DNA from 3 places in the Pantoea sp. App145 genome. Region 3 is predicted to be linked to each of the others. Evidence: predicted binding sites of a transcription regulator. Region 3 holds the regulator's gene; each other region holds the start of a gene.

Region 1 (7,790 bases), 1.0 Mb from region 3:
CGGTTGGTAAAGCAACCCTCGGCCGTATCATGAACGTGCTGGGCGAGCCGATCGACATGAAAGGCGACCTGAAAGAAGAAGACGGCAGCGCAGTAGAGGTTTCCTCTATTCACCGTGCAGCACCTTCTTATGAAGAACAGTCTAACTCGCAGGAACTGCTGGAAACCGGCATCAAGGTTATCGACCTGATGTGTCCGTTCGCTAAGGGCGGTAAAGTCGGTCTGTTCGGTGGTGCGGGTGTAGGTAAAACCGTAAACATGATGGAGCTGATCCGTAACATCGCGGCTGAGCACTCAGGTTACTCGGTATTTGCCGGTGTGGGTGAGCGTACTCGTGAGGGTAACGACTTCTACCACGAAATGACTGACTCCAACGTTATCGATAAAGTAGCGCTGGTGTATGGCCAGATGAACGAGCCGCCGGGTAACCGTCTGCGCGTAGCACTGACCGGTCTGACCATGGCGGAAAAATTCCGTGATGAAGGCCGTGACGTACTGCTGTTCATCGACAACATCTATCGTTACACCCTGGCCGGTACAGAAGTCTCTGCACTGCTGGGTCGTATGCCTTCAGCGGTAGGTTATCAGCCGACTCTGGCTGAAGAGATGGGTGTGTTGCAGGAGCGTATTACCTCCACCAAGACCGGTTCAATCACTTCCGTACAGGCCGTTTACGTTCCTGCGGATGACTTGACTGACCCGTCTCCGGCGACCACCTTCGCCCACCTGGACTCAACTGTAACCCTGAGCCGTCAGATCGCTTCTCTGGGTATCTACCCGGCCGTTGACCCGCTGGATTCCACCAGCCGTCAGCTGGATCCGCTGGTTGTTGGTCAGGAGCACTACGATGTAGCGCGTGGCGTACAGTCACTGCTGCAACGTTACCAGGAACTGAAAGACATCATCGCCATCCTCGGTATGGACGAGCTGTCTGAAGACGACAAACTGCTGGTGGCACGTGCGCGTAAGATTCAGCGCTTCCTGTCTCAGCCGTTCTTCGTTGCTGAAGTGTTCACCGGTTCTCCAGGTAAGTACGTATCGCTGAAAGACACCATCCGTGGCTTCAAAGGCATCATGGAAGGTGAATTCGACCATCTGCCAGAGCAGGCTTTCTACATGGTTGGCGCGATCGACGAAGCCGTGGAAAAAGCGAAGAAACTGTAATTTCGGTTTCCCGGGAGGAATGATATGGCTATGACTTATCACCTGGATGTGGTCAGCGCGGAGCAACAAATGTTCTCCGGTCTGGTGCAGAAGATCCAGGTGTCAGGTAGCGAAGGTGAACTGGGGATTTTCCCGGGTCATGCCCCGCTCCTGACTGCCATCAAGCCTGGTATGATTCGCATCGTTAAACAGCACGGCGAAGAGGAGTATATCTACCTCTCTGGCGGCGTGCTGGAAGTACAGCCGAACAGCACCACCGTTCTGGCCGACACCGCGATTCGTGGTGAAGACCTGGATGAGGCACGTGCGCTGGAAGCGAAACGTAAAGCAGAAGAGCATATGAGCAGCAGCCACGGTGATGTGGACTACGCTACGGCCTCTGCCGAACTGGCGAAAGCTATCGCAAAACTGCGTGTTATCGAGCTGACCAAAAAAGCGATGTAATCAGGCTTTATGCGTCACGAAATGCCAGCCCTTAGGGCTGGCATTTTTTTTATCTGCAATTCTGATAGAACAAAACAACGCGATGAATCGCGGCGCTACGGTATCGTGCACTTTTACACATACCGTAGCGGCGCAATTTATTGCACACTGACTTTCGTCATCCTCTAATTTCGATCCGAGAAAAATGTAGTAATCTCAGGGGTAAACCTTAAACTTTCGAAAGCTAAAACAGAGTCAGGATGGTTATGTCTACAACTGCGATGAGTGTGGTGATTCTTGCTGCTGGCAAGGGCACCCGTATGTATTCCGATCTCCCCAAAGTTCTGCATACCCTGGCAGGAAAACCGATGGTTCAGCATGTGATTGACGCCGCCACCGGGCTGGGCGCACAGCAAATTCATCTGGTGTATGGTCATGGCGGTGATCAACTCAAAGCGCAACTTGCCGGGAACACCCTGAACTGGGTACTTCAGGCACAGCAGCTGGGAACCGGACACGCGATGCAGCAGGCGGCTCCTTATTTCGCCGATGACGAAGATATTCTGATGTTGTACGGCGATGTGCCGCTGATCTCGCAGGAAACTTTGCAGCGTCTGCGCGCCGCCAAACCAGCTGGCGGCATTGGGCTACTGACGGTAGTTCTCGACAATCCCACCGGTTATGGTCGCATCGTACGTGAACACGACACCATCACCGGCATCGTGGAACAAAAAGATGCTTCGGCAGAACAGCTGAAAATTCAGGAAATCAACACCGGTATCCTGGTTGCCAACGGCGGCGATCTCAAACGCTGGCTTTCTCAGCTGAACAGCAATAATGCTCAGGGCGAGTTTTATATCACCGACATTATTGCCATGGCGCATCAGGAAGGTCGTGTCGTGCAGGCGGTCCATCCGGCGCGGATCAGCGAAACCGACGGTGTGAACAATCGTGTGCAACTGGCCGCGCTGGAGCGTGCATATCAGACTGAGCAGGCCGAGAGATTGTTGCTGGCTGGCGTCATGTTGCGCGATCCGGCACGTTTTGATCTACGCGGTACGTTGCAGCACGGGCGCGATGTCGAAATCGATACCAATGTGATCATCGAAGGTAACGTGACGCTGGGCGATCGCGTGAAAATTGCGGCGGGTTGCATCATCAAAAACAGCGTGATTGCCGATGACTGTGAAATCAGCGCGTATTCGGTGATCGAAGATGCCAGCCTGGCGGCGGCTTGTACCGTCGGCCCGTTTGCCCGCCTGCGTCCTGGCAGCGAGCTGGGTGAGAAGGCGCACGTGGGTAACTTCGTTGAAATGAAAAAAGCCAGCCTCGGTAAAGGCTCGAAGGCCGGGCATCTCTCTTATCTGGGTGATGCGGAGATCGGCGAGGATGTGAATATCGGTGCGGGTACCATCACCTGCAATTACGATGGCGCGAACAAATCGAAAACCATCATTGGCGATAACGTCTTTGTTGGCTCCGACACGCAGCTGGTTGCCCCGGTGACCATTGCCAGTGGCGCGACTATCGCCGCAGGCACCACGGTGATGAAAGACGTTACCGCTGCGGTTCTGGTTTATAACCGTAAAGAACAGAACCAGAAAGCAGGCTGGCAGCGTCCGGTGAAGAAAAAGTAATTTTTAATGGCCGGCAAAGACCGGCCTGTTAGCAGTAAATATAACTCTATCCCCACTCTCTACAAGGCTCGGGGAACCGGCAATGCCGGATATCAGGTCAGATGACAACGCAATGGCCGAAAGCCATGAAGTCAGGAAACTATTATGTGTGGAATTGTTGGTGCAGTAGCACAGCGCGACATTGCAGAGATTCTGCTGGAAGGTCTGCGTCGTCTCGAATATCGCGGTTACGATTCGGCTGGTCTGGCCGTCGTTGACGCCCAAGGCCATGTGACGCGTCTGCGTCGTCTCGGCAAAGTGCAGAAGCTGGCAGAGGCGGCGGAAGAACAGCCGTTGATTGGTGGCACCGGTATCGCTCACACCCGCTGGGCAACGCATGGTGAACCCTCAGAAGCGAATGCGCATCCGCATATTTCTGAGCACATCATCATTGTGCATAACGGCATCATTGAGAACCATGAGCCGCTGCGTGCACAACTGATTGAACGCGGCTACCAGTTTGCCTCAGAAACCGACACCGAAGTGGTGGCGCATTTGGTGCACTGGGAGCAGAAGCAGGGCGGTTCGCTGCGTGAAGTGGTATTGCGGGTCATTCCGCAGCTGCGTGGTGCTTATGGCATGGTGATCATGGACAGCCGCGATCCGTCGCTGCTGGTGGCTGCCCGTTCCGGTAGCCCGCTGGTGGTCGGTCGTGGCATGGGCGAAAACTTTATCGCCTCTGATCAATTGGCATTGCTGCCGGTGACGCGTCGCTTCATCTATCTGGAAGAGGGCGATATCGCTGAGATCACTCGCCGCGAAGTGACGATTGTCGATCGCAGTGGCAAACCGGTTAATCGCGCCGAGATCGAATCCAATGTGCAGTACGATGCCGGTGACAAAGGCGTGTATCGTCATTACATGCAGAAAGAGATTTATGAACAGCCGATGGCGATCAAAAACACCTTAACCGGTCGTTTCAGCCACGGTGAGGTCGATCTTAGTGAACTTGGCCCGCAGGCTGAAACCCTGCTGAGCAAAGTTGAGCATATCCAGATTATCGCCTGCGGTACGTCATACAACTCCGGTATGGTGTCGCGTTACTGGTTCGAGTCGCTGGCCAACATTCCCTGTGATGTCGAAATCGCTTCTGAATTCCGCTATCGCAAATCTGCCGTACGTAAAAACAGCCTGCTGATCACGCTGTCGCAGTCAGGTGAGACGGCAGATACGCTGGCCGCGCTGCGTCTGTCGAAAGAGCTGGGCTACCTCGGTTCGCTGGCGATCTGTAACGTCGCGGGTTCGTCGCTGGTGCGGGAATCCGATCTGGCGCTGATGACCAAAGCGGGCACCGAAATCGGTGTGGCTTCTACCAAAGCCTTTACCACGCAGCTTACGGTATTGCTGATGCTGGTAGCGAAACTGGGTCGTCTGCACGGTATGTCTGCCGACACCGAGCACGACATTGTGCACGCGTTGCAGGCGCTGCCGAGCCGTATTGAGCAGATGCTGGCGCAGGACAAGGTGATCGAAAGTCTGGCAGAAGGTTTCTCTGACAAACACCACGCCCTGTTCCTCGGCCGTGGCGATCAGTACCCGATTGCTATGGAAGGGGCACTGAAGCTCAAAGAGATCTCCTACATCCACGCGGAAGCCTATGCTGCCGGTGAGCTGAAGCACGGGCCGCTGGCGCTAATTGATGCCGATATGCCAGTGATTGTGGTGGCACCGAACAATGAGTTACTGGAAAAGCTGAAGTCTAATATTGAAGAGGTGCGCGCGCGCGGTGGTTTGCTGTACGTGTTCGCCGATCAGGATGCGGGTTTCAGCGACAGCGAAGGCATGAAGATTATCTCACTGCCGCACGTAGAAGAGGTGATTGCGCCGATCTTCTATACCGTGCCGCTGCAACTTCTTTCGTACCATGTGGCGTTGATTAAAGGTACTGATGTTGATCAGCCACGTAACCTGGCGAAATCAGTTACTGTCGAATAATCAGCAGGAAAAGCGGGGCCTGTCAGGTCCCGCTTCATTTTTAAACGATGTCATAAAACTGTCATATTTCGTACATTTGACTGTAATCAAACTGTCCTATTTTCCCTCCAGCAGCAATCAATGACTCCTACTAAAATGGCATAGAGCCTGATTTTTTTAACTCCCCTGGAGGGAACATGACACTGATGCGTAGCACCGTAGCCCGAATCCTCGCCGCCACCTTCGCAGTAAGCGCGGTCTCTGCTTTTGCAGCAACCGATCTGACTGGCGCAGGCGGGACGTTCCCGGCACCGGTTTATGCCAAGTGGGCAGCAGAATACCAGCAAGCCACCGGTAGCAAAATCAACTATCAGGGTATTGGTTCTTCAGGCGGCGTGAAGCAAATCATCGCCAAAACCGTCGATTTCGGTGCGTCAGATGCGCCGATGAAAGATGAAGATCTGCAAAAAAATGGCCTGTTCCAGTTCCCGACCGTAATCGGTGGCGTGGTACTGACAGTTAACATCCCTGGTATTAAATCTGGTCAGCTGACCCTCGACGGCAAAACCGTTGGTGACATCTACCTGGGTAACATCAAAAAGTGGAACGATCCGGCAATCACCAAGCTGAACCCGGGCGTGAAACTGCCTGACACCAACATCAACGTGGTACGCCGCGCTGATGGTTCCGGTACTTCTTTCGTTTTCACCAGCTACCTGTCTAAAGTGAACGAAGAGTGGAACAGCAAAATCGGTAAAGGTAACACCGTAAACTGGCCGACCGGTCTGGGCGGTAAAGGTAACGACGGCGTGGCTGCATTCGTTCAGCGTCTGCCGGGTTCAATTGGCTACGTAGAATATGCGTATGCTAAGCAGAACAACCTGACCTATACCAAACTGATGGATGCTGACGGTAAAGCGGTATCGCCGAGCGAAACCAGCTTCTCTAACGCGGCGAAAGGCGCGAACTGGAGCGAAACCTTTGCTCAGGACCTGACTTTCCAGAAAGGCGCAGATGCATGGCCGATCTCCTCAACCACGTTCATCCTGGTTTACAAAGATCAGGCGAATGCTGAGAAAGGTAGCGAAGTGCTGAAGTTCTTCGACTGGGCTTACAAACACGGTTCTAAAACGGCGACCAGCCTGGATTACGCCGCTCTGCCAGACAGCGTAACCGCGCAGATCCGTTCTGCCTGGAAAGCCAACATCAAAGACAGTTCAGGCAAAGCGCTGTTCGAATAACTGATAGACCTGGCCAGCCGCAATGCTGGCCTACCCAATGGGCGGCATGATGATCATGTCGCCCTGTCATTCCCTGAGAACAGAGACTTCTATGGCTGCCACTAAGCCGACGTTTAAAGCCCCTGGCAAACAAGGTGACATGATTTTCGGCGCGCTGGTTAAACTCTCCGCGCTGATTGTGTTGTTGCTGCTGGGTGGCATCATCGTCTCCCTGATTTTCTCCTCCTGGCCCAGCATCCAGAAATTTGGCTTCTCCTTCCTGTGGACCAAAACCTGGGATGCGCCCAATGAAGAATTTGGTGCGCTGGTGCCGATTTACGGCACTGTCGTGACCTCACTGATTGCGTTGATCATCGCCGTTCCGGTGAGCTTTGGTATCGCCCTGTTCCTGACGGAACTGGCACCAGGCTGGCTGCGTCGTCCACTTGGTACGGCGATTGAACTGCTGGCGGCCATCCCCAGTATCGTTTACGGCATGTGGGGCCTGTTTATTTTCGCACCGCTGTTTGCGCAATATTTCCAGACGCCGGTGGGTGACATCATGTCGAATATCCCGATTGTCGGCGCGCTGTTTTCCGGTCCGGCATTTGGCATCGGCATCCTCGCCGCAGGTGTGATTCTGGCTATTATGATCATCCCTTATATCGCTTCGGTGATGCGTGATGTGTTTGAGCAGACGCCGGTGATGATGAAAGAGTCAGCCTATGGTATCGGCTGCACCACCTGGGAAGTGATCTGGCGCATCGTGCTGCCGTTCACCAAAAACGGGGTTATCGGTGGCGTGATGCTCGGCCTGGGTCGTGCCTTGGGTGAAACCATGGCGGTCACCTTTATTATCGGTAACACCTACCAGCTCGACAGCGCTTCGCTGTTTATGCCAGGCAACAGCATCACCTCGGCGCTGGCGAACGAATTCGCTGAAGCGGAATCCGGCGTGCATGTGGCGGCACTGATGGAACTGGGGCTGATCCTGTTTGTTATCACCTTTATCGTGCTGGCGATCTCCAAACTGATGATCCTGCGTCTGGCGAAGAGTGAAGGAGCCCGTTCATGACAACGATTGAATTGCAGGCGCGCGCCGAGCTGGAAGCCTCACGTCGTAAAATGCAGGCATGGCGCAGTACCAAAAATAAAATTGCGCTGACGTTGTCGTTACTGACGATGGCGTTTGGCCTGTTCTGGCTGGTGTGGATTCTGTTCACTACCGTTTCGCGCGGTATCGATGGCTTATCCTGGTCGCTGTTTACTGAATCGACCCCACCGCCCAATACCGCAGGTGGTGGTTTGGCGAACGCCTTGGCCGGTAGCGGTTTATTGATTTTCTGGTCAACCTTCGTCGGGACGCCGCTGGGCATCATGGCGGGGATTTACCT
Region 2 (7,790 bases), 350 kb from region 3:
TGCAACAAGCGGAACGCCCCGGTGGCGACGTTTGGTGGGCAAACCTGGATGAAAGGTCAGTAAAGGATTCCCTGGTGTTGGAATTCTCTTATTCGCCAGGCTTTGCCGATGTTTTTTTCACCGATCGCATTAATAAGGCAAATGTAACTGCGTCATCTCAAGGCCAACTTTTTCCGTGGCACCGTGAGCTATCACTGTGTAATTAGTCTATCTACGCGCGTAGATAAATCAAGTGATCTTAGCAAAAATAATTAATTTATCTTTACTATCTCTCAGGGATTAAGGATAAAAATGGCGTCAATTCATGACATTACATTCAATGCGCGAGAGCAAAAAAACGTCAAAAATGCACTTAATTGACGATTTTTACTTATCATTAGCAAAGTGGCGACTGATCCTGCATCGCGCTTCTTGTCGCATATTTCAGTTAAGGTTTAATGACAAATGCGAATTTGTCTTAAATCCTGCCGACCTGACAGGTCCTGCGGAATCTGCATTACACTGGAGAAAATCATTCAGGAGCGTTATGACCATCATCCTTATGCGACACGGTAAACCCGACCATCCGGTGAGCGGGCGCTTTACGGCGCGCGCGCTGGCCGACTGGTGCGAAGGTTATGATCAGGCTGATATCTGCGATTCACCGCCACCGCGCAGCCAGGCGATTGCCAGCCTCGCCAACGTGATCGCTTCCAGCCCGCTGCCGCGTGCACGCTCGTCGCTGGCGCGGCTGGGATTACAGCCCCATGCGGTAGATGCAGTATTTAGCGAAGTCGCCATCCCCCTGCTGCCGTTTGAGCGATTACATCTGCCGCTTAACGTCTGGCTGGCGCTGCTACGCCTGCTGTGGTTGTGTGGCTACGCCGGACATGTGGAATCGGTGCAACGTGCCCGTCTGCGCGCCTGCCAGGCGGCGGACAAGCTGATCGCCCTGGCGGATAGCGGCACTGTGTTGCTGGTTGGCCACGGCATTATGAATAAGTTGATTGCCCGCGAACTGCGTAAGCGCGGCTGGCAGGCCGAAAAACATGCCAGCAGCCGTCACTGGAGCAGTGCCATTTATCACCGACCGTTTATTTAAGGCCAGGGCCGTTACAAAAACCACAGGGTTGATACCTCACCTGACACGGGATTTTTAATTTCCTCGCATTCTGTCAGGTGGGAAATCTATTTTATTAGGAATAATCTTAATCCAATTTTAATTAAATCAACCTGCATTAATTGATCTATTTCACACTCATTTTATCAGCAGCGGTTCATTCATTTTCCGGTTTATCTGAAAAAGAAAAAAAACGATAGCCTCTCACGCCTGAATGTTTTATTAAGCAAGTGTAGTATTTTACACACAGCCGTGAGGAAACAAGAGCGCTCCAGGCGCCAGCATCAGGGAAACCCCAACCACTATAATCACAATAATCAGGTGCACCATGACAACTAAACGCCTACAACCTGCCCGTATGCTGTGGCAAAACTGGCAAAAAATTGCCTTTACCAGCCAGATGTTACTGCAAAAAAAGCAGCTTAATACCGTACCCGCACCGGAATACGATCCGAGCGAAGAGGATAATGTGGTGTTAATTTCCGGTAAGAAAGATCTGCCGGAAATACCAAAAATAGTCTGGATGTATTGGGAAGATGAATATTTGCCAACATCGATGATGTTAAATATTCAAAAAATCCGTAAGGATAATCCTGATCACCAGGTGCACCTGTTACATCGTCAAAACGTTGATGAAGTGCTGCCGGATTTTGTCTTTACTTCCTCTGAATTAACCCTGCAACAAAAGAGTGAAGCGATTCGGCTGGAATTATTGTTGCGCTACGGCGGTATCAGCATTGATTGCAGCACCTTGCTGTTTGAAGATCTCAGCTGGGTACATCGTGTGCATCAGGAGCAGCGCATGGATGTGATTGGCTTCTATTGTGAAGTCTCAACCATGAATTATCTGTCACCGGTGATGGAAAACTGGTTTATTGCCGCCGCCGCCAATAATCCCTATATCCGCGAGTGGCAAAAGCAGTATGCACCGATTAAACATCTCGGCGGGCCACGTTTCTTCGCCGAGCTGAATAAACGTGATGACTATTATCTGCTGACACAAAAAATTGCCGAGCCGGAGCAGCAATTATGTTCCCTGGCCCAGCAGGCCGCAATGCGTGAATACCGCCGGGCAAATGTCTATTTGCGCAAAGGCCAGGCCAATGCGTATTTCTATCAGCGCCTGAGCGGGTGGAATAGCGCCGCCTTTGCCCGGTCGGTACTCTTTCAGCAGCGTCCACACAACCCGCCGCCGGTGATCAAACTGAGCGGTCATGAGCGCCTGCACCTCGACTTTAATCTGCGTCTGGGTAACTACAATCGCACCAGCCTGTTGGGTGAGCTGATGCAACCGCATGCGCCAGTCACGCTGACGTCCCCTTCAGCCATCAACAAAGTGCGCGCGTAGCCAGTGAATAAAGGTGGTGACCGCCCGTGGCACCTGAGCCGCATAAGGGCGCACCACCCACAAACGATCGGCAAACGCATCCACCGACTGCCACTGCGGCAGCACCTGCTGCAATGTACCGGCGGCCAGCGCCGCGCTGGCGCTAAAATCCGGTAACATGGCAATCCCCAAACCCTGCAACGCAGCATCACGGATCGATTCGCTGTTGTTGGTGGCAAAATTCCCCTGAATTCTGACCTGTACGGTTTCACTGGCATCGCTGCGCTGGCGAAATCGCCACTGAGGCGACTCAAGCCCGCGCGGGTAATACAGGCAGTTATGTTGCTGCATCGCCTCTGGCGTTTCTGGCGTGCCGTGCTCCGCCAGATAAGCGGGCGATGCCACCAATAAGGTCTGGGTTTCACATAGCGGCAACGCGACATGGGTTTCCGGCAACTGCTGACTATGGCGAATCGCCAGATCGAACCCCTCACTACCGAGCGATACCAGCCGATCAGTCACATCCAGCTGTAAACGCACCTGCGGGTATTCCCGCAAAAAATCGCCGATAATTGGCACCAGCTGCTGGCGGGCAAAAGCCACAGGGGCGCTAACGCGTACCAGCCCGCGCACCGGACCGGCTTCATCACGCACGCTGAAAAAACTTTGCTCAATACGCGCAAAGGGATCGCGTAACTCCCCCACCAGCTTTTCCCCGGCAGAAGTGAGGCGCACGCTGCGTGTAGTGCGCAGCACCAGCGCCACTCCCGCCATCTCTTCCAGTTCTTTAATCTTTTGGCTCATCGCCGCCTTGCTAACGTCGAGGCGTTCGGCCGCACGGGTAAAACTCCCCAGTTCGGCCAGCACCGTGAGCCAGTGCAGATGCACCCAAAGTGCGTCGGTTTTTATCTCTTTCATCATGATTGTTCAAAATAATAAATAATCATTTCAGGCAGCGCGCTTTTTCTTTGCCGCGGCACGCGGCAGCATAGCCCCACATCCTACTCTTTTCATGTGAGCAAAAACGAGGGTTTAATCATGCCGCTACTCCAGTTTGATGTTATTCAGGGCCGTTCTGAATCAGAATTACGTACACTGCTGGATGCCGCTCACCGCGCCGTCTTAACCGCGTTTAAAGTCCCGGCACGCGATCGTTATCAGATTGTTCACGAAAATAAAAGATACCAAATGATTTTCCAGGACACTGGCCTCGGCTTTGAACGCAGTGACAACCTGGTGATGGTGCGGGTGTACACCAGCCCAAGAAGTGAAGAACAGAAAACGCTGTTCATGGCAGAGTTAGCACGCGAGTTGCAGGAAAACTGTGGCGTGCAGGGTAACGACCTGATGATCAGCTTTATCACGAATAACAAAGGTGACTGGAGTTTTGCCGATGGCGAAGCACAGTATCTGACTGGCAAACTCTGATCCTCATCCCCGCTCCCCTGCTGGCAGCAACCCTATGCTGCCAGCCCAAACCATAGCCCGCCTAAACCCGCTTTAAACAAATTCAAATCAGCCGCACAAATCTGACTGGTCATGTTGCAGCCATGTGACAGCCAATATAGATTGACGCGAAAACCCCCGCAGAGGGTCGTTACGCACGGAATGCGTATTCAATTAGCCTGAGGATCTGAATCTTGTCCGAACTCATATCGGTTGTACTTTTTTTGGCTGCAATCGCAGTCTATTCCTACAAAGCCGGGCGAAATAAGTTCTGGTTCGTATTGATTTTGGTTTTGCTTACCCTGTTTATCGTGCTGAATACCACGCTGTATGCCAGCAACTATTTTACCGGTGACGGCATCAATGACGCGGTACTCTATACCCTGACCAACAGCCTGACTGGTGCGGGTATCAGCAAATACGTGGTGCCTGGCATCGGGCTTATCATTGCGCTGTTTTTGCTGTTCTGCCTGCTCTCCTGGCTGTTGCGCCGCCGTAAACAGCAGCATCATCTTGGCTGGAGTCTGCTGGCTATCGCCTGCGCTGCGGGTTCGGTACAAACCACCCCGGCATTTCGTCAGGTCAAAGATTTGATCGTCTCCCATAACCGCCAGGCGGATTCTGACTTCGAGACCTATTACAAAACACCCAAGTCGGTCATTGCCGAGCCAAAGCTCAACCTGGTCTACATCTATGGCGAAAGTCTGGAACGGACTTACTTTAATGAACAAACTTTTCCAGGTCTTGCTCCCGAACTAAGCCGGGAAAAAGATCAAAGCCTGGATTTCAGCAACACCGAGCAACTGCCAGGCACTGATTACACCATTGCCGGGATGGTCGGCTCACAGTGTGGTATCCCGCTGTTTGCGCCATTCCAGGATAACGCTTCCGCAGCGCTCTCCAGTTTCTTCCCGCAGAATGTTTGCCTCGGCGATATCCTGAAAAATTCAGGCTATGAGAACTGGTTTATTCAGGGGGCGGATTTACGCTTCGCCGGTAAAGACACCTTCCTGAAATCACATGGTTTTGACCCGGCCCATATGTACGGTGCGCAGGAACTGAAAGACCGTGTGACCGATCCCAACTATCGTAATAACTGGGGTTATTACGATGACACCGTGATGGATGAGGTATTTAAAAAGTTTGAGGAGCTGTCAAGCCAGCAAAAACGCTTCGCACTTTTTACCCTGACGGTTGATACACACCACCCGGATGGCTTTATTTCCCGTACCTGTGAACATAAAAGCTATAGCTATGACGGTAAACCTAACCAGTCTTTCAGCGCCGTTGCCTGTTCGCAGGAACATGTGGCACGCCTGATTGCACGCATCAAAGCCTCGCCCTGGTTTAAGAACACCATCATTGTGGTGACGTCTGATCACCTGGCTATGAACAACACCGCCCATCAATATCTGATCAAGCAACCTCGTCATGACCTGTTTATGGTGATTCGTGGCGATCAGCCTGAGGCCAAAGTGATCGACGGTAAACGGAGTACGCTGGATAACGGTGCCACCGTGCTGGATATTCTCGGCGGCGATAAGGCCATTGGCCTGGGTCGTAGTGGCCTCAGCAGCCCTTCATTGTCTGCGCAGTTTGATAACATGGCGCAGAAGGTGCTGGCGTGGAAACCGGATATCATTCAGCTGTGGAATTTCCCCAGCAAGCTTGATGCTTTCACCATCGATCAGCAGAAAGGGACCTTTAGTTTCTCCGGAACCACCTTCAGGCTGCCCATTCTCTTCCGTGTCGGTGATAAACGCGTGGAGCCACTGCCAGAAGGCGAATATTCCGCCCCGCTGCGCTATCAACTGGCGGACTTTGCCGCTGCCGATAAGTTTGTCTGGGTTGACCGCTGCTTTAAGATGGCGCGTCTGTGGCAACCACAGCTGGCGCTGTCCGGCGATCTTTGTGTCGCGATGGGACAAATGGGGGGCCAACCGAGCGTGACCCGTATCGATAAGCCGGTGTGGAAAGGCAAAGCCACCTTCCCGAAAACCCCGCTGAGCGACGCGCAGTATCAGCAAAACGAGCAGCAAATTCGTATCGAAGACAACGCTATCCGCTACAGCGCCGACAGCTTTATGCTCAACGTGCCCGGTGCACCGCTAAGCGTAAAAAGTTTTACCGGTATTTCGCGCCCGGAACTGTGGGGACGCTGGTCCAACGCCAATCTGGCCCCTGAGGTCAACATTGAATATGTTGACCCGTTACCTGGCCGTTTTGATGTGGTGATCACCGCGCGCGCCTTTGGCCCGAATGCCCATCGGCCGATCCCGGTGCGGGTCGGTGATCAACAGCAGGACATCACCCTGGGGGACGATGTATCGACTACGACCCTGCATTTCACCAATCCCGGTGGCAGCCATAATTTAATTATCTCACCGCCGGAACCGCAGCTGTCCAATGTGGGGAATATCATCGGCCAGGATCCGCGTAAATTAGGCATCGGCATGGTGGATATTAAAATCATTCCTCAGCCACAGAGTTAAATTGAATTATGTCATTTCTCAACCAGGGATGACATAATGTTTCAACTACAATCATAATATATATTTCGGATCATCACGGTGCGCCATGCACCGTGCTTCCGCTATTTCAGGCACATCATCCTGCGTCAGAAAGTTTATTTAGCATCATTCATCAAGCCAAAAGCCAATTATTCAGCCATTCACCACCCGCGTTTATTTCACAAAAAAACAATCACGTTAATAAAATAATTTTGGCACGCGATATGCTTTATCCCCCTGCCACAACATTTAATAAGCAAAACTGAAATCCATTCAGATAAACACATCACAGGGGCATTATATGGCGTCAAGTGGACTGAAACAGAAATTGGGGCTGGTCGATCTGTCGTTACTTGGCATTGGATCGATGATCGGATCCGGCTGGCTGTATGCGGCGCTAAACAGTTCCGGTTATGCAGGCAGTAACACCGGTTGGGCATGGGTGTTAGGGGCGGTCATTGTGCTGATGATCGGCCTGGTCTACGCCGAGCTATCATCGGCTCTGCCACGGGCGGGTGGCTTTGTACGCTATCCCAACTATTCCCATGGCAACATCGTCGGCTTTGTTATTGGCGTCAGCTCACTGCTGGCCTACACCAGTACTGCCGGGGTTGAAGTGGAAGCGGTTCGGCAATACGCCATCTACTGGTGGCCCGCGCTCGGCCATGCTGACGGCAGCCCAACCGGACTCGGTTTTGCCGTACAGATTGGCCTGCTGGTGGCATTTTTCCTGCTTAACTACTGGAGCGTCAGCTTCTTTGGTCGCGTAAATACCATTGTGACCACTTTCAAATTCATCGTGCCGCTGCTGACCATCGGCACGCTGCTGCTTTATTTCCATGCACCCAACCTCGATGTTCCACCGGCTCCCCCAGGCGGCGCGCATGGCGTGTTCAGCTCGCTGACCGGCGCAGGTATTGTGTTTGCCTACCTCGGTTTTCGCCAGGCGGTGGATTTCGCCAGTGAAGCCAAAAACCCGCAGCGCAACGTACCGCTGGCAATTGGTATCGCGATTGCCGTCAGTTTCGTGATTTATCTGGCACTGCAATACGCCTTTATGGGTGCGGTGCCCACAGATTTACTGTCGCAACATGGCTGGGCTGGCCTGAAGCAGGTGTTCCAGTCTCCTTATGCTGACCTGGCGCGCAGCCTTGGCCTGACCTGGCTGATTAACCTGATCCTGATTGATGCGGTGATTTCACCAGCCGGGACCGGCAACATCTACCTGGCCGGTGCCGCACGCGTGCTGTTTGCCTGGGCGCGCAATGGTCACCTGTTCAAGGTGTTTGGCGAAGTGGATGCGAAATCTGGCGTACCGCGTGGCGCGTTGTGGTTATCGCTGCTGCTGGCTATCGTCTGGACGCTGCCATCAGAGTTTCAGGTGTGGGGTGGTCTGATTGGCGCAGTG
Region 3 (7,790 bases):
GGCGAAATAGTCTTTCAGATCTGGATAGACGGTGGCATCGATCACTTTACGACCACCACGGAAGTGCAGCACGCTTGGGCTGGGGATGGTCATCTTCGGTACCGCATCACCGGCAATGCTTTGCAGGAAGCGGAAATGTTCCAGCATCGGGTGATTGGGGTTAAACGCCACTTTGCCAGTCACTTTGACGCCACGCGCTTTGGTCTGCACGCCGTTGAATTGAATGCCCTGCTCGGCTTCGTAACGCTCCACGCCCAGCAGACTGTCAAAGAAGTCAAAGTGCCACCATGCACGACGGAACTCACCATCAGTCACCACTTTCAGGCCATTAGCACGCTGTTGCTCCACGACATGGCGGATGGCCTCATCTTCTACCTGGCGCAGCTGGGCGGCATCAATCTCACCCTGAGCAAACTGCTCACGCGCCTGCTTGATCGCAGCGGGACGCAGAAAACTGCCGACGGTATCGGCGCGGAACGGGGCGGTAACTCGTTGCATGATCACTCCTGGCTAAAGCCGTAAACGCATGGTTGCGTCAGGTAATAATTTCGTCCGGTTATTTTTAGCCATCTGGATGGCTACATGGCTAAAGAGAGTGACATGCTAAGCGAAATTGGGCAAACGAAGAAAATTCAGGTGACATGAAGAAAATTCATGTTGTGATGCGCGTTCTTCAATTCCCCTCTATGGCCGCCCGCGCCAGCGCCATCTGGCTATCTGACAGCGGCAGGTAGCCTGCCTCACTGACGCGGCGCTGCCCCTGGGGCGACAATACCTGGTGCAGAAATGCAGATACCAGCGGTGGCAAAGGTTTGCCGGGCGCTTTGTTGACGTAGAGATAAAGAGGACGTGACCACGGATAGCGCCCGCTGCGGATAGACTCTGCATCAGGCATCACGCTGTCGCCACTGGCGGTCACCACCGGTAAGGTTTTTACCCCACTCAGATGAAAACCAAAGCTGGCATAGCCGATACTGTTGGGCGTCGCCGCCACGGCCTGCACCACAGCTGCGGAACCGGGAAATTCGGATACATCAGCACGGAAATCACCTTTGCACAGCACCTGCTGCTTGAAGAAACCCCAGGTGCCGGAAGCTGAGTTGCGTCCATAACGCTCGATGCTGCGCGTTTCCCAGCCGGGAAGGGTCAGCCCCACATCGCCCCAGCGCTGTGCGGCGTGCGGTGCACCGCATAAACGCGTCACCGAAAACAGCGCATCAAGTTGCTGCGGTTCGATGCGCGTCAGCGGGTTGTCCTGATTCACCACCACCACCAGCGCATCCATCGCCACCGGCACTGCCAGCGGCGGGTAGCCGTAGCGGGTAGTAAACAGCTGGCGCTCGTCTGCCTGCATTGGCCGGCTCATCGGACCGAGTTGCGCCGCTCCGGCAGCCAGCGCCGTGGGAGCGGTTGATGATCCCGCCGCCTGTACCTGTACATTCACACCGGGCGACTGGCGGCTGAAATCCTCACCCCACAGCGTCATCAGATAACCGAGGGTATCGGAACCCACACTACTCAGATTGCCAGCCAGCATGGTTTGTTGCCCCTGTGCCAGGACAGAGAACGACAGCAAAATGAACAGCAGCAACGATTTCATGCGGGATTTCCGTGACAGTTATTGCGCCACATTCTCCCGTATCCCACTGGCGACAATCAACCTTGGCGGCAGGATAAAGCTGAAGCTCGTCTCCTGATGCGGCACACTGCTGATCTCAAGCCGCGTATTGTGGTGGCCAAGAGCATGTTTCACGATCGCCAGTCCCAGTCCGCTTCCCCCGGTGGCGCGTGAACGTGCTTTATCCACCCGATAAAAACGTTCGGTGAGACGGGGCAGATGTTCAGCACTGATACCCGGCCCGTTATCGCACACCTTAAACTCCGCGCCCTGCTTACTCCGCAGCCAGCTGATATCAATCCGCGTACCTTCCGGTGTATGGTTCACCGCGTTGTACACCAGATTGGAGATTGCGCTACGTAGTTGCTCATCATTGCCGAGCACTTTGAGGTGCGGGTCAGTGTGGAAATGAATCTCGTGTCGTCCCTGGCTGAGGGTCTCCGCCTCACGCTGCAACAGCAACAGCATGGTTGGCACATCAACGGTCTCTTTCAGATCAATGGCGGGAGCGGCCTCAATGCGCGAAAGCGTCAGCAGTTGTTTCACCAGGCTATCCATACGCCGGGTTTGCTCCTGCATGGTTTGCAACGCTTTATTGCGCGAACGTTCGTTCATTACCGAATCGTTCATCATTTCAAGGTAGCCCTGCAACACGGTGAGCGGCGTGCGCAGTTCATGGCTCACGTTGGCAAAGAAGCTACGTCGTGCGCCTTCCAGCTGGTGCATTTGCGTGACATCGCGCGCCACCATCAGCCACTGTCCTTCGCTGTAAGGCATCACGCGAAACTCCATATGATGCTGATTATTCAGCACCAGTGTCAGGGGCTTGTTGAAATCACGCTGGCGAATATAGCGGGAGAACTCAGGATAACGCAGCAGGTTGAGGATGTTCTGGCCGTTATCTTCCGGCCAGCGCAGACCGAGATGCTGCTGTGCCAGACCGTTACACCAGAAAATGGTGCCCTCTTCCGTGGTCAGCACCACCGCATCCGGCAGCGATTCTGCACCACTGCGAAAACGCTTGATCAGATTGCCTAACTCGCGGCGGCGGCGGCGGTTACGCAACTGCATTTGATACAGGCCGTAAAACAACGGTTCCCAGCTGGCACGCCCGCCGGGTGGCGTCATGGATCGATCAATCCACAGCCAGTGCGACAGCCGCATCAGGTTCCAGAAGTGCCATAACAGCACACCCAGTACCGAAGCCAGCAGCAGCCAGGGAAGATAACCAAACAGCAAACCGAGAATCAGTGCCGGCAGACAAGCCAGCACCAGCTCGGTTAATAATCTCTTCCAGGAGAGTCGTTCCAGCACGGTATAAACTCCGTTTAGTAGCGGGCAGAGAAACGATACCCTGTTCCGCGTACGGTTTGTACCATGCGGTCGTGGCCGGAGACCTCCAGCGCTTTACGTAAACGACGGATATGTACATCGACAGTACGATCTTCGACATACACATTGGTGCCCCAGACATGGTTCAGCAGCTGTTCGCGGCTGTAAACGCGTTCCGGGTGCGTCATAAAGAAGTGCAGCAGTTTATACTCGGTCGGCCCCATCTCCAGTGGCGTGGTCTCTGACATCACACGATGCGATGATGGGTCGAGGCTCAGCCCCTGCATCTCAATCACTTCTTCCACTGCCATCGGTGAAATACGGCGCATCACCGCTTTGATACGGGCCATCAGTTCTTTGGGGGAGAAAGGTTTGGTGATGTAATCATCCGCGCCTACTTCCAGACCACGTACGCGATCCTCCTCTTCACCACGCGCTGTCAGCATCATCACCGGGATATCCCGCGTCATGGCTTCACGCTTCAGGTGTTTGATAAACTGGATACCGCTACCACCGGGTAACATCCAGTCCAGCAAAATCAAATCTGGCCAGGGTTCAATCAGCTTCCCTACTGCGCTGTCATAATCTTCCGCCTCAATCGGCTGGTAATCGTTCTGTTCCAGCACGAAACATAACATTTCACGGATGGGAGCTTCGTCTTCCACAACCAAAATGCGCTTAGCCATTATTACTCCTGCTGATATGACGGCTGTCACTGAGATTTGCGGCGTCATTATGCGTCAGTTTTATGACACTTTTATGAAAAAACCAACGGGTGGTCTGGAGTATAAAAACAGAAATGTGACAGCAGAAACAGGATTTTTGGCGGGTAGCATACGAATATGCTTCTCAGGTAATTATTAAGAAAAAATGATTTTTCCCGGACCGGGAAGCTAACCTTCCCGACCTCTCAGTAGGATGCTATCCCAGAGCTGGGTTAACGACGTATTTTATACCTCAGGATGGTCATTCAGATCCATCTGGCGTACTAATTCTTCCATCTTCTCGCAGGATTTCGCTTTTTCCGCCATCTGTGCTTTCAGCGCAGAGAACTTATCCGTTGCCAGCAGCTGATCACTCATGCTGATAAACTCATCCTGCGTTATATCACCCGCAAATATCGGTGGGACGTCCGCCTGGTCCCAGTAATAATTCATACTCATCAGGGTAGTTATGGCTATGGCTTCATCATGGGTTGTGACTTTCTGGCTGGCGGAAATAATGGCATCGAAAAAATCACGCAGGAAAGCGCTCACATCTTTTGGTCGGAAGGCATCAAGATAAAAGAAATGCGCGCGAGCATTCCCGGGTTCGGCACCCTCAACATAGGGAATTGATATTGTTGTCATTACCCCGTAGTTCGGCAGGCAATTTTCAGCGCGATAATTAAAATCGGGGTTCAGCACCATCGCTAAAAAATCTTCCCGCAACGAGGCTAAATAGGCCGGAGAGGGGCCAACAACAGGAGGATGGGCGATAAATACCCAACCTGGAGCGCGGTTATAAACCACCGCATCATCGTCTACAGTTCTTCCTCTGGTAGTAACAAACGTTGCGAAAAGCTCAGCAGTATCACCCGCAGGAACGACATCGGCCCCGAAAGGCAGTAAGGACGATGTTCTTCCCGTCGCCCTGCCGTAAATCAGTTTTTCATACTCTTCTGGCCCCATCGTGACGGGCGCTTCTGTGTCGTATTGAGAGGTCGCAGACCCCATACGCTGTGCTGAATTCGCCACCACGACAATATTGTCCCCAGCCGCAGAAGCTAAAGCATGGCTATCGGGTGCTGAACGCATGGCGGAGGTGGAGGTTACAGATTCGCTACGGTTAACAGGAAACATATTTATCTCCTTACGTTATCAGTGAGCCTTTATTTAACCTCTAATATTTTTCCGCGCTGAATAGTTAACTTCTGAGGAATTGATGATTTTTCCGGCGCATTTGTTCGGCTAATACGCATGTCAGTGGCAGTCCCATCCGTATATAATCGCCCAACGCGAAATCTGGCAGGGAGCATCCATGCGCATCATTCATACGGCGGACTGGCATCTGGGCCAGTTCTTTTACAGCAAAAGTCGTGCGGCGGAACATCAGGCCTTTCTCGACTGGCTGCGCCAGCAAATTGAGCGGCATCAGGTGGATGCACTCATTATCGCCGGTGACCTGTTTGATACCGGTTCCCCCCCGAGTTACGCACGTGAAATGTTTAACCGCTTTGTGGTGGCCTTACAGGCCAGCGGTTGCCAGCTGATTGTGCTGGCCGGTAACCATGATTCGGTAGCCACGCTAAATGAATCCCGTGAACTGCTCGCCTGCCTGAATACCCAGGTGATCACCAGCGCAACGCCGCAGGGCGAGCAGCAGGTACTGACGCTGAAACGGCGTGACGGCTCGCCAGGCGCGGTGCTGTGCGCCATCCCTTATCTGCGTCCACGCGATATTTTGCGCAGCCAGGCCGGACAATCCGGACGGGAAAAACAGCTTTCGCTGCTGGAAGCCATCGAGCAGCATTATCAGCACTGCTTTGCCGCCGCTGAGGCACAGCGCGCGGCGTTGGGCGGCCAGCTGCCGATTATCGCCACCGGCCATCTCACTACCGTGGGGGTGACCAAAAGTGATTCAGTACGCGATATCTATATCGGCACCCTGGATGCCTTCCCGGCCCAGGCCTTTCCCGCCGCGGATTACATCGCCCTCGGCCATATCCATCGTGCACAACGCATTGCCGACAGCGACCAAATTCGCTACAGCGGCTCCCCCATCCCGCTGAGTTTTGATGAGCTGGGTCGGGATAAAAGCGTGTTCCTGCTTGATTTCAGCACAGGCCTCGATGCCGTGACACCGCTGACCATTCCGCTGTTTCAGCCAATGCAAATGCTCAAAGGCTCGCTGGCGGAGATTGAACAGCAGCTGGCCGCCTTTAAAGATAGCGATGCATCACAACCGGTGTGGCTGGACATTGAAATCACCACTCAGGAACATCTCAGCGATCTGCAACGACGGATTGAGCAACTGACAGAAGGCTTACCGGTGGAAGTGCTACTGGTCCGCCGCAGCCGTGAGCAACGTAGCCGCAGCCTGGCACGGCTGGATAATGAAACCCTGAGCGAATTGCAGGTTGAAGAGGTATTTGCACGTCGTCTGGCGCTGGAAGAAGATCTGGATACGGAACAGGCTGCGCGGCTCACCCAACTGTTTCGCACCACCCTTGCCGCGCTGGAGAACCCTTCTGCATGAAAATCCTGACGCTGCGTTTTAAAAACCTCAACGCCCTGCGCGGTGAATGGTTTATTGATTTTCGTCGCGAGCCTTTTGCCAGCAATGGCCTGTTCGCCATCACCGGTGCCACCGGAGCGGGTAAAACCACCCTACTCGATGCCATCTGTCTGGCGCTTTACCACCAGACCCCCCGTCTCGGTGTGTTATCACAAAGTCAGAATGAACTCATCACCCGCGATACCGCCGAATGTCTGGCTGAAGTGGAGTTTGAAATCAAAGGTGAAGCCTGGCGAGCCTTCTGGAGCCAGAACCGCGCCCGTGGTCAGGCCGATGGTAAATTGCAGGCACCGCGCGTTGAACTGGCACGCTGCGCTGACAACCAAATCGTCGCCGACAAAGTGGGTGACAAACTCAGGCTGATCGAAACCTTATCTGGCCTCGATTTCGCCCGTTTTACCCGCTCGATGATGTTGTCGCAGGGGCAGTTCGCCGCCTTCCTCAATGCGAAACCCGGCGAACGCGCCGAGCTGCTGGAAGAACTGACCGGCACCGAGATTTACGGGCAGGTTTCGATGCAGGTTTTTGAGCGTTACAAAACCGCCCGTACCGATCTTGATACCCTGCGCGCCCGTGCCGGTGGCATGGTGCTGCTGGATGAAGCCCGTCGGGCAGAACTGACTTCGCAACTGGAACAACTCAGCACCAGCGAAGCGACACTCAACCAGCAACTGATCACCACCCAGCAACAGCAGCAGTGGTTAACCCTGGCCCGGCAACTGACCAATGAGCAGCAGCAGGCACAGCAGGGGCTTCACACCGCAGAAAGTGCGTGGCAGCATGCAGAACCGGAACGCCAGCGACTGGCACGCGCCGAACCGGCGGAAAAACTGCGCGATAAGCTGCAACAGCGGGAACAGTTACGCCAGGAACTGGCGGCACTGACGCAGCAATCACAGCAGTTACTGGAGCAGCAGCAACAGGCGCTCGACGCTCAGCAGCAGGGTGAAGTGCGTTATCAGGCGGCACAGCAGGCGCGAGATCAGGCGCAGGCCGGACAACAGCAACTGGAAACGTTGCTGACAGAACATGTCATCCCGCTTGACCAGCAAATCGCCACCCTGCAACAGCAGATCACCGAACAACAACGGCAACTGGTCCAGCAGCAGCAAGTGTTGCAACAAAGCGGAGCCGCACTCAGCCAGCAACAGCAGGAGAGTGAACGCTTACAACAGATCTGGGATGAACAGCAGCAGTGGCGCACCACACAAGCCAGCGTTGCTGAATGGGGAGAACATCTGGCGCGCTGGCAAGCCGATATTGCGCGACTGGATGAGCGCGAGCAGGCCATCGCCCAGTTGAGCAACCAGCATCAGCAGCAGCGACAGCAGCTCGACCAGCTACAGCAAGCCTTCTCTGCTCGCCAGCATGCGGCGCAGCCAGTGGCAGAGCTGGAGTCACAACATGATATCAGTCAGGTGCGTGATGCGCTGGCACAACATCAGGCGCAGCGTGCATCCCGCCAGCAGCTAACCTTGCTGGCTGCACAGTGGCGCTCGCTCCAGCCACAACAGCAACAACGCCAGCAGAAACTGCACGCGTTAACCCAGCAATATCAGGCGGA

Evidence for each region. The regulator PhoB, encoded in region 3, activates phosphate uptake and scavenging genes when phosphate is short. The targets are predictions, from matches to a motif close to CTGTCATAAAACTGNCNNAT.
Region 1: pstS (phosphate ABC transporter substrate-binding protein PstS) is a predicted target of PhoB. The motif match lies at 5,245-5,264, and genes of this name have one in related genera.
Region 2: opgB (phosphatidylglycerol--membrane-oligosaccharide glycerophosphotransferase) is a predicted target of PhoB. The motif match lies at 3,966-3,985, and genes of this name have one in related genera.

The regions. Positions count from the first base shown of each region.
Region 1 covers NZ_CP133290.1:2,836,094-2,843,883, reverse strand. Annotated here, with positions in the region: gene atpD (F0F1 ATP synthase subunit beta) at 1-1,163, shown strand, start outside; gene RCF31_RS12970 (F0F1 ATP synthase subunit epsilon) at 1,188-1,607, shown strand; gene glmU (bifunctional UDP-N-acetylglucosamine diphosphorylase/glucosamine-1-phosphate N-acetyltransferase GlmU) at 1,853-3,223, shown strand; gene glmS (glutamine--fructose-6-phosphate transaminase (isomerizing)) at 3,368-5,197, shown strand; gene pstS (phosphate ABC transporter substrate-binding protein PstS) at 5,374-6,417, shown strand; gene pstC (phosphate ABC transporter permease PstC) at 6,509-7,471, shown strand; gene pstA (phosphate ABC transporter permease PstA) at 7,468-7,790, shown strand, end outside.
Region 2 covers NZ_CP133290.1:2,153,846-2,161,635, forward strand. Annotated here, with positions in the region: gene RCF31_RS09900 (histidine phosphatase family protein) at 527-1,081, shown strand; gene RCF31_RS09905 (glycosyltransferase family 32 protein) at 1,428-2,447, shown strand; gene RCF31_RS09910 (LysR family transcriptional regulator) at 2,421-3,344, opposite strand; gene RCF31_RS09915 (tautomerase family protein) at 3,465-3,854, shown strand; gene opgB (phosphatidylglycerol--membrane-oligosaccharide glycerophosphotransferase) at 4,067-6,364, shown strand; gene RCF31_RS09925 (APC family permease) at 6,684-7,790, shown strand, end outside.
Region 3 covers NZ_CP133290.1:1,808,319-1,816,108, forward strand. Annotated here, with positions in the region: gene RCF31_RS08320 (cobalamin-independent methionine synthase II family protein) at 1-498, opposite strand, end outside; gene RCF31_RS08325 (PstS family phosphate ABC transporter substrate-binding protein) at 674-1,600, opposite strand; gene phoR (phosphate regulon sensor histidine kinase PhoR) at 1,619-2,932, opposite strand; gene phoB (phosphate response regulator transcription factor PhoB) at 2,947-3,636, opposite strand; gene RCF31_RS08340 (hypothetical protein) at 3,901-4,791, opposite strand; gene sbcD (exonuclease subunit SbcD) at 4,970-6,187, shown strand; gene RCF31_RS08350 (AAA family ATPase) at 6,184-7,790, shown strand, end outside.